3 regions of the Gardnerella sp. c23Ub_4 genome follow, and region 1 is predicted to be linked to each of the others. Evidence: riboswitches for the same ligand, from Rfam matches in the RefSeq annotation. Region 1 holds a riboswitch; each other region holds the start of a gene.
The links. Region 1 has a riboswitch for thiamine pyrophosphate ahead of thiM (hydroxyethylthiazole kinase). Riboswitches for the same ligand answer to the same signal wherever they lie in the genome.

Region 1 (3,280 bases):
GGATCGTGTAGCATAGGCGGGAGGCTTTGAAGCGTGGGCGCTAGCTTGCGTGGAGTCAACAAGTGAAATACCGCTCTTTCCATATCTGGCGTCTAACCTCGACACGTTATCCGTGTTAGGGACAGTGCCTGGCGGGTAGTTTAACTGGGGCGGTTGCCTCCTAAAGAGTAACGGAGGCGCTCAATGGTCCGCTCAGCCCGGTTGGCAATCGGGTTTTGAGTGTAATCGCACAAGCGGGCTTGACTGTGAGACTGACGGGTCGAGCAGGGACGAAAGTCGGAGATAGTGATCCGGTGCCGGCGTACGGACGTGGCATCGCTCAACGGATAAAAGGTACCCCGGGGATAACAGGCTGATCATTCCCAAGAGTCCATATCGACGGGATGGTTTGGCACCTCGATGTCGGCTCGTCGCATCCTGGGGCTGGAGCAGGTCCCAAGGGTTCGGCTGTTCGCCGATTAAAGCGGCACGCGAGCTGGGTTCAGAACGTCGTGAGACAGTTTGGTCTCTATCCTCTGCGCTCGTTGGAATGTTGAGGAGACCTGCCCATAGTACGAGAGGACCTGGGTGGACGAACCTCTGGTATGCCGGTCGTCACGCCAGTGGCGCTGCCGGTTAGCTACGTTTGGAAGGGATAACCGCTGAAAGCATCTAAGCGGGAAGCCTGCTCCAAGATTAGCATTCCTTGCACTTTGTGTGTGAGCCCCCATGTAGAACACGTGGTTGATAGGCTGGATGTGGAAGCCCTGTAAGGGGTGGAGCTGACCAGTACTAATGGGCGATTGTGATACTACTTGTATTGCTTATCGTTTAATTCTCTTAACATTAGGGAGTGTTAAGCGGTCATGATTATGGTTAAGTTGTTGATTTTGATGATTGTTTCTTCTTGTTGCTCGCGTTCATGTCCGGTTCCCAAACCGCCAGCTTGCCGCTCGCGTATTGCGAGTGTATAATCTAGTTTTGCGGTGGTCATGGCTCAGGTGAGACGCCCGGTCCCATTCCGAACCCGGAAGCTAAGGCCTGACACGGTGAGGGTACTGCACTCGATAGGGTGTGGGAGACTAACACGCTGCCGCATTATTCTTTCTAGCGGGGAGTATAAACTCCCCGCTTTTTTTTTTAATGCTTAACACGCTCGTATTCTTGTAGTGCGATTGTACTTGATTTACGTCGTGTCGTTATACAAACGCACTACATGGAAGGTCCTCGTTCGCGCGTTACAGCGCGCTATTCCTCACGGCTATTAGTAGCCGCTCGGCTGATTTGGCATGTAAAGTCCACTGGACTTTACATTTGAGCCAAATCACGCTTTGAAGGAGCTTGAAATGCGTTATGCAATTTCAAGCTCAGTCAAAGCGCCTCTCGCGCTACGCTCTAAGCGAAAAGGTAGGTCGTCGCGCGCGTAAATAACGTCATAACGAACATATATAGTCAAATATGGGTTCGGGGTGCGCGAAAGCGCTGAGATTATACCCGTTGAACCTGATCTAGTTAGTACTAGCGAAGGGAAAATCATGACTACTGTGTCGTGCTCTAAAAATAGTGAATTCTCAACTAATGCTCGTTGCAAGCAATTCGTTCAAGATGTACGTGAATGCATCGAAGCTTTGCGCGCAAAAAATCCGCTAACACATTGCGTAACGAATAATGTTGTTCAAGAAATAACGGCAAACGTTCTGCTAGCTGCTGGTGCATCGCCAGCAATGGTCGTAGACGCAGAAGAAGCTGAAGTATTTGCTCAAATCGCATCTGGTGTATTAGTAAACATTGGAACGTATAGGCCAGTAGACAAAGAATCTATGGATGCTGCAATTCGCGGAGCTGTAAAAGCACACACTCCATGGGTTCTTGACCCAGTTGCAGTTGGCGGTTTAGCTCCACGCACGCAATACGCGCGCGAAATCGTTAAAAGTCATCCTACTGTAATTCGTGCAAACGCTTCCGAAATCTTAGGTTTAGCTGGAGAAGAAAGCGGCGGTAAGGGAGTAGACGCTGGAGACTCCGTTGATTCAGCAGTTGCAGCTGCTAAGAAGCTAGTTAAACTCTATGGCTCGGTAGTGGCTATTTCTGGCGAAAAAGACGCTATTTATGGTCACGGATGCTCGGCACGAGTCTCGGGCGGTCACGAGATAATGACGAAAGTAGTCGGAACGGGCTGCTCTCTTGGCGCATTGGTGGCAGCATACGTTGGAGCAAATCGAAATCGACCTTTTGCAGCAACAGTTGCCGCTCACGTGCACGCTGCTGCAGCAGGAACTTGGGCAGCACAACGCTCAACATCGCCAGGTGCATTTAGAACATTATGGATGGATGCGCTTATGGATTTGAGCGCAGACGAGATGCTGAAACTAGCGAATATTGAATTTGAACTCGACCCTGTTGATTGGTCTTTATACTTTATAACAGACCCAAAGATGAGCAATCGAGCAGAAGAAGATATTGCAGTTGATTGCGTTAAAGGCGGAGCAAGCGTAGTTCAATTGCGCGATAAGTACGCAAATAGCGAAACTTTTAATAATAAAGCTCAAAGCTTGCGAGACAAAATGCTTGCTAATGGTTGCGGAAACGTGCCGATTTTTGTTGACGATCGTATAGATTGCGCTAAAAGCTTAGGACTCAACTTGCATGTTGGGCAAACAGATACGCCTTATATTGAAGCGCGTAAGTCTATTCCTGCAGAATGGATGGTTGGGCTTTCTATAGAAAAGTTAGAACAGTTAGATTACGTTTATAACGAATGTGCTAAAGAAAATGTGGCATTGCCTGATGTTATTGGAATAGGTCCGATTTGGCCTACTGCCACTAAGCCAGACGCTGCTCCTGCTTTAGGTGTTGAAGGAGTAGAAAAGATTGCTAAACGCGCTAAAGAACTCGGCATTAGTACGCTCGGAATTGGCGGCGTTAACGAAAATACGGTATTCCCTATTAAAAGCACTTCAATAGATGGTTTATGCGTAGTATCTGCTCTAATGCTTGCGCAAAATCCTTGCGAAGAAGCGCGCAAATTACGCGATGCTATTACGAAGGAATAAAAATAATGAATAATCAATTTTCGCAAGCTCAAGCACCTTTGCAATCAATTTCTAAATTATATGATTCAAGCCTAAGGCCATCTTCTTTGCCATCTTTAGAAGACCCGATTATTCCACGCGTACTAAGTATTGCTGGAACTGATCCAACAGGCGGAGCTGGAATCCAAGCTGATCTAAAGTCAATCACGGCATCACATGGATTTGGAATGTGTGTAACAACTAATTTGGTTGCTCAAAACACTTGCGGT
Region 2 (3,280 bases), 350 kb from region 1:
ATGAACCTGCAGCCATCGGGCGCAAACTATGGCTTAAAACGCAATCTGCTTCTAGCGGCTCCTCTAAAAGCGAGCACACAGTATTTGCCTCATCTAAATCAACATTTGCCCATCTTTGAGCAACAATATCTAGTTGAGGGTCGTTGCTTTCGTTTTCCATATTTGCTCCAATTATTGCCACAGGTTCATTGAATTGTGATATTTATTTTCGATTGTAATTGCGTTTGCAATCGTTATTATGCTTGCGATTCAAGCACATGCTGGCCGACTATTCTGGCAAATACTCGTTTGTTACGCATCCGCTTTCTAGGCTCTTTAGCGCGCAATCAAGAGGCACACTTAAGTGGCCATTTTCACCCATCCAACGAGTGTAGTTTTCCACCAAAGCCATGTCTGCTGTACCCCAACGACCATTCTTGTCGTACCAAGACGGAATCACTTCGTCTAGCGAGGCGCGCAAAGCCTCTGGGCTAATATGGCAAAGCGCATTTTGCAAAGCATCAACGCCAGCCTGCGGGTCTTTTCCTGCAAGTTCATAGCCCTTAACGGTTGCGCTTGCAAAGTTGCGTATTAATTGCGGATTTCGCTCAATCATCTCTTGGCGAGCGCAAACATAGTAAGAATGATGCGGAGCTACGCCAATAGAATCGAATGGAAGAACAACAACTTGATCAAATGGAAGCGAACCCTGGTATGGCTCCCACCAAGCAACGTTAATAAAAGCGTCGCACATTCCGCGCTCTACTGCTCGAATGTCTGGCTCCCATGGGCCTGGGTCAATTGTAATCAGCTTGCTAAAGTCGCCTCCGTCGGCAGCAACCGCCTGCTGAAGCTCCGTGTATAAGCGCTTAACGCCCATAGGGATTACTACGCGCTTTCCTTCTAGATCTTTAAATCGCGTAATGCCCGTGTTTTTATTTGTTATGATTCCACCAATTTGAGATTGATTCATTACAGCAAACGACGTTAGCTTGTTTGCGCCATTTTGATGAGCAAAAAGCTGATTTAAGCGAACAAGAGCTATGTCTACTTCTCCGCGCTCCAAGCATGCTGGAACATCTCCACGCTCCGTATCTGTGCTTGTAAACTCTACGTCTAATCCGTATTGCGCATATAATCCGCGCTTTCTTGCAAGGTACATTCCTGCGTGATTCGTCCATGGATGCACATATTCAAGACGTACTCTTAGCATACTAACTCCTTTGTTTTATAGTGATTTGTGATTTTATCTTGACTTTTATTTGCGACTTTTCTTGCGACTTTTGCGCGCTGCTAACTTGCGATTTTTCTTGCGACTTTACAAAAGTGGGCGAGGTGATTAATCCCCCGCCCACAAATCAAATCTTACTAGCAAAAGTTAAGACTTAAGCGCGTACTTCTTTGCCAGAAGCAAAACGGCTCAATGCGCCAGTAGCAGCAATACCCTTGTACAAGTACCACATAACTACACCACCAATTACAGCACCAGAAATCATGCTGCAAAGTGTGTGAATCATCATGAATGCGCCGAAGATTGGAACACCTGCGTAGTAGAACGGATAGGTTGAAACGATTCCACCCAAACCAGCTAATGCGCCAGAAAGTGCAGTCAAACCAACGTTCCACTTGCGATACATAACAAACAAGAATGCAAACTCAGCAAACAAGCCCTGAACAAAGCCAGGAAGAACGGTACCAATACCGCCCCAGTGGCTACCAACAGTCAACTCAACCATTGCAGCAATAAACTCGCCGAATAGTGCAGCGCCTGGCTTGCGAACCATAATAGCAGCTAAAGGACCAGCGAAGTAGAACAAACCATAGTACAATGCGCTAACGCCTGGAACTGGAATAAGCTTAAGAGCAGCAGAAATAGGCTCACTAATCAAGCCGATGCCCCAGAAGATAATACCAGAAGCTACAGCAATAACAACCGTGAGCGTAACATCAGCCACGTTCCAGCGCAAGGATGGACGCACGGTCTCTTCTTCAACAGATGTACCCATTAGGGTCTCCTTTCATCTTTAACCAATCAAACAAAGGCGACCCTGCAGAAAACTCCGTACGTCGGCATTACCCGATTCACGTTAAACGGTTAGACAGTAATCTTCTCAGCTCTTAAAAGAGCACCCGTGCCTGATATCATTCATATTGCATCAGACAGCGAGGACAAATTTTATAAAATTCAAACATAAAATTAACAAAATCGCTCATTAAGATAATAGAAACTCTAATCAAAATACAGCGAATTAGAATTTTTTTCGCTTAAACGCATAGATCTAATAGGCTTTTCTAACCAATATTCGCACCATTGTTCAACGCATTTAGACGTTAAATCGTCAATACTTGTTCCGTCTAAATTTTGCCAATCGCCATTAATTAATGAAATCATTTGAAAACGCGCTAAATCATTGCACTTAATAGACTCTAAAGCATGATCTTTAGAGCACATAACTCCACCACTAGCTGCCGAAAAATAGTCTAAATCATTGCGTGTTGAACAAATAACGCACTCATTTAACCTAGGAGACCATCCAGCTAATTGCAATGCTCTTAAAACGTACGAAAGCGCGATTGATTCAGCACTATGCAAACTTTTAGAAAGAGCAGACAAAGCAGCTATAAGAAGATTGTATTGTGAGCAAGAATCCGAATATTGTGCGCAAGACGAGACCAAATCGTCTGCAATCTCTGCAATCATGCTAGCACAACTATACAGATTGTAATCCGCACAAATGCTACCAGCATAAGGCGAAACTAAAACCGCTTGAGAAATAACATCAAAAGTTTTGCCAGTTGCAAAAAGTGCATTAACACGCATAAATGGCTCTAAGCGCCCACCAAATCTAGATTTTAACCGCCTTACACCTTTTGCAACAGCTCGAACCTTGCCATGCTTTTTAGTGAGCATAACAATAACTCGATCAGCTTCCCCAAGAGGAAAAGTCTTAAGAACAACAGCTTCATCGTTATATAACGGCATTAATCAATAACTCTTAGCTTGTATAATCCCTAAATCTAAGTGAAAAATAGATTATTAATTATGATTTGGGTTTACAAATCCGCCAAAATTAGATTCGCCAGTATCGTCAAAATCATCTGAATCATTATTTGCTTCGCGAGAAGAATCTTCAACCGAAGTGTCAAAATGGTTCATAACAGGGAACGAAAGATCTGGAATATCTAAATTAAGACTTTGCGAAGGCTCGAACTTAGGCGAAGCAAGAAGTGAAAGATTCAAATCTCCAATGGATTTAGAATCATTTGCATTGTTATTACTTGCATTGTTAGCATTTGCATT
Region 3 (3,280 bases), on a different contig from region 1:
GAATGCTGCGTGGAAGTTCTTTGGGCTCATCTCTACTTCTTGAACTTTAGATGGGTCTAGTCCGGCTTTTTCAAATGAACGGTGAATTACGTAATCTCCAGTTCCACCTTTAGCTATGATTCCAATTTTCTTTCCGTACAAGTCTTTTAGTGTTTTAATACCGCTATTTGGTGCTGCTACTATTCCTTGAGAATCTCCGTTGTAGTATTCAATAGCGAATGCAACCCATGGTTGATTTTTTGAAGCCCAATCAATAAAGCGAGTAGTTCCTGTTGAAGAAGCATCTGCAGCGCCGCTATTGACTGCAGCATATGCGTCTAGAGGAGTGTAAGGTCCTGTAAATTTTACTGTTGACTTGTCAAATTCTTTTTGTGCAAAATCATCATTTTTCAAGGTTGTTAGATAGTTAGCTGTTGAAAGATATGCTACGCGCATAATTCCATTGTTTGAAGTTGAAGATGATTGTTTAGATTGTTTAGTGCTGCCACATGATGCAAGAGCTATCGTTGCGCACAAAGCACATGCAGCTGCTAATGCTCGCTTACTTGTTGTAGATAATGCGAATTTAGCCATTTTATTCTCCTAATTATTTTGCTAATATTCTTAGTTCTGTTTGATTTTAACGATGGATGAACGTCGCTCAGGCATGCAAATTTTTTCTAAAAGTGTTGCAATTCCTTCAGAAAGTAGGCCTGCAATCGCGTATAAAACTATGCATAGTAGCATTTGATCTGGTCTGTAAAATTCTTGTGATCTTGCAAGAACATATCCAATTCCTTTTGAAGCGTTGACTGTTTCACACGTTACCAATGCCACCCAAGACACTGATATTGCAAAGCGTAAAGCAGTCATAAAGTTAGGTAGCGCTCCTCGAAGAAGAATTGTGAAAAATACTGTTTTGCTATTTACTTTGTATGCGCGAGCTAATTCCAAGAGTTTGGGATCAATATTACGAACTCCATCCCTCATATTTACGTAGAACGTTCCAAATACGCCTATAGCAATAAGAGCTATTTTCATAGTCTCACCAATGCCTAATAAAATAATAAGCAAAGGTGCTAGTGCAGTAAAAGGAACAGACCGTAGCATGTGGCCAGGCTTGTTAATAATAATGTCGCCCAGCTTTGTGCTACCAGAAATAACTCCTGCTGGAACTGCAATTATCATTCCTAAACATAATCCTGCAATAACTCTTGTAAAACTAATTCCCAACGAAGGCCAAATTAAACCTTCTGAGTTTAATTCTTGAAAAGCGTTAATTACTTCTGCAGGTGATGGAATGTGCCTAGTCTCTTTAGGCCCAAGTGTAGCTAAAAACCATCCAATAAGTATGACAAGTGTAGAAAGCCATGGCACAAATAAACGTAGTGAAGAAGATGCATTTTTTAGCATGCTCTTACAATGGCTAACCATTCGACATTCCCTTCGATAGTACTAGCTATATCAGGTTCGACGGGTATGATCTCAGCAATTACAATCAAGCAAATAATTGCACCCCGTGCCAGTTTGTTATTATTGTACAAAGGTGTGGACAAATTAACAAAAGCTTGGATTATATAGTCTTGTATGCTTAACGACTTACGTTATTAAATAACGTCCATAAAACGCATTAATCTTAAATATGTTACACAACCAACAGATAAATAAGGAGTAGTTGTGGCAGCTATTGAAAGCGTATATGCACGCGAAATTTTGGATTCTCGTGGAAATCCTACTGTTCAGGTTTATTTGGAGACCGAAGATGGCGCTCAAGGAATTGGTTTAGTTCCTTCTGGTGCTTCAACTGGTGAGGCAGAAGCTTGGGAGCGTCGCGATGGTGACAAGTCCCGCTACCAGGGCAAGGGTACTTTGGAAGCAGTTAAGGCTGTTAACGAAGTAATCGCGCCAAAGGTTATTGGCATGGATGCCTCTGATCAGCGCGCTCTTGATGAAACAATGATCGAGCTTGATGGCACTCCAAACAAGGGCAAGCTTGGCGCAAACGCTATTCTTGGCGTTTCTCTTGCTGCTCTTTATGCTGCTGCTGAGTCTGCTGAGCTTCCTTTGTATCGCTACATTGGCGGTACAAATGGCCACATTCTTCCAGTTCCAAACATGAACATTATGAACGGTGGTGCTCACGCTGATTTTGCAACCGATATTCAGGAATACATGATTTCTCCATACGGTTTTGCTACTTATAGCGACGCTTTGCGCGCTGGCGTTGAGGTTTATCACACCTTAAAGAACGTTTTGAAGAAGGAAGGCTTGGCTACTGGTCTTGGCGACGAAGGTGGCTTCGCTCCAAAGATGAAGTCCAACGAAGATTCTTTGAAGTACATTATGGATGCAATCGAAGCTGCTGGTTACGAGCCAGGCAAGCAGATTGGTATTTCCCTCGACGTTGCTTCTTCTGAGTTCTACAACAAGGAAACTGGCAAGTATCGTTTCGACGGCGAAGAGCGCGAATCCGCTTACATGCTTGATTACTACGAGAAGCTCATCAACGAGTATCCAATCGTTTCCATCGAAGATCCATTCCAGGAAGAAGGCTGGGATGATTGGGCAGAGATTACCAAGCGTCTTGGCGATCGTTTGCAATTCGTTGGTGATGACTTGCTCGTTACTAATCCAAAGCGTTTGGCTAAGGGTATTGAGCTTGGAGCAGCTAACTCCTTGCTTGTAAAGTTGAACCAGATCGGTTCCGTTACCGAGACCCTCGACGCTATTGAGCTTGCAACCAAGAATGGCTTCACTTCTATGGTTTCTCACCGTTCTGGTGAAACCCCAGATACCACCATTTCTGATCTTGCTGTTGCTAAGAACACTGGCCAAATCAAGACTGGTGCTCCTGCTCGCGGCGAGCGTATTGCTAAGTACAACCGCTTGCTTGAGATCGAAGAAGAGCTTGGTTCTACCGCTCAATATGCTGGTTACAGCGCATTCAAGGCTTGCAAGAAGTATATGAAGTAATATGCTAGAGCTTTTATAAGTTCTACGTAAGTCTTGTTTAAGATTTAGACTGTAGCATAATTCGGCCAGTCGCATTCGTGCGATTGGCCGTTTTTCGTATATTTTAGCGATTTTTTGAAAAAATATATAAATTTTTCTAAAATTACTTTTATTCTCTTCAAAATAGTGCTATTTTTTATGGAAAACTAAAAACGGAAGGAGATGTTTCATATGAGAAAAGTTGCTGTTATAGGCATGGGAAACGTTGGTGCAGCAGTAGCGCATCAACTTGTTGTTGGCGGTCACGCTGATGATTTGTATCTTTATGATACTAATGAGGCAAAGGTGA

Region 2: it holds a riboswitch for thiamine pyrophosphate, as region 1 does, so the genes downstream of both, NYP67_RS02895 (ECF transporter S component) here and thiM (hydroxyethylthiazole kinase) in region 1, are expected to answer to the same signal.
Region 3: it holds a riboswitch for thiamine pyrophosphate, as region 1 does, so the genes downstream of both, NYP67_RS05900 (ABC transporter permease) here and thiM (hydroxyethylthiazole kinase) in region 1, are expected to answer to the same signal.

Annotation. Positions count from the first base shown of each region.
Region 1 covers NZ_JANUYO010000001.1:384,386-387,665, forward strand. Annotated here, with positions in the region: rRNA gene NYP67_RS01670 (23S ribosomal RNA) at 1-794, shown strand, start outside; rRNA gene rrf (5S ribosomal RNA) at 962-1,078, shown strand; TPP riboswitch at 1,435-1,526, shown strand; gene thiM (hydroxyethylthiazole kinase) at 1,515-3,032, shown strand; gene NYP67_RS01685 (bifunctional hydroxymethylpyrimidine kinase/phosphomethylpyrimidine kinase) at 3,038-3,280, shown strand, end outside.
Region 2 covers NZ_JANUYO010000001.1:735,518-738,797, reverse strand. Annotated here, with positions in the region: gene NYP67_RS02905 (phosphotransferase enzyme family protein) at 1-160, opposite strand, end outside; gene NYP67_RS02900 (ABC transporter substrate-binding protein) at 269-1,192, opposite strand; gene NYP67_RS02895 (ECF transporter S component) at 1,365-1,985, opposite strand; TPP riboswitch at 2,022-2,123, opposite strand; gene recO (DNA repair protein RecO) at 2,210-2,962, opposite strand; gene NYP67_RS02885 (DivIVA domain-containing protein) at 3,017-3,280, opposite strand, start outside.
Region 3 covers NZ_JANUYO010000003.1:65,813-69,092, reverse strand. Annotated here, with positions in the region: gene NYP67_RS05905 (ABC transporter substrate-binding protein) at 1-573, opposite strand, end outside; gene NYP67_RS05900 (ABC transporter permease) at 604-1,392, opposite strand; TPP riboswitch at 1,403-1,509, opposite strand; gene eno (phosphopyruvate hydratase) at 1,657-2,952, shown strand; gene NYP67_RS05890 (L-lactate dehydrogenase) at 3,163-3,280, shown strand, end outside.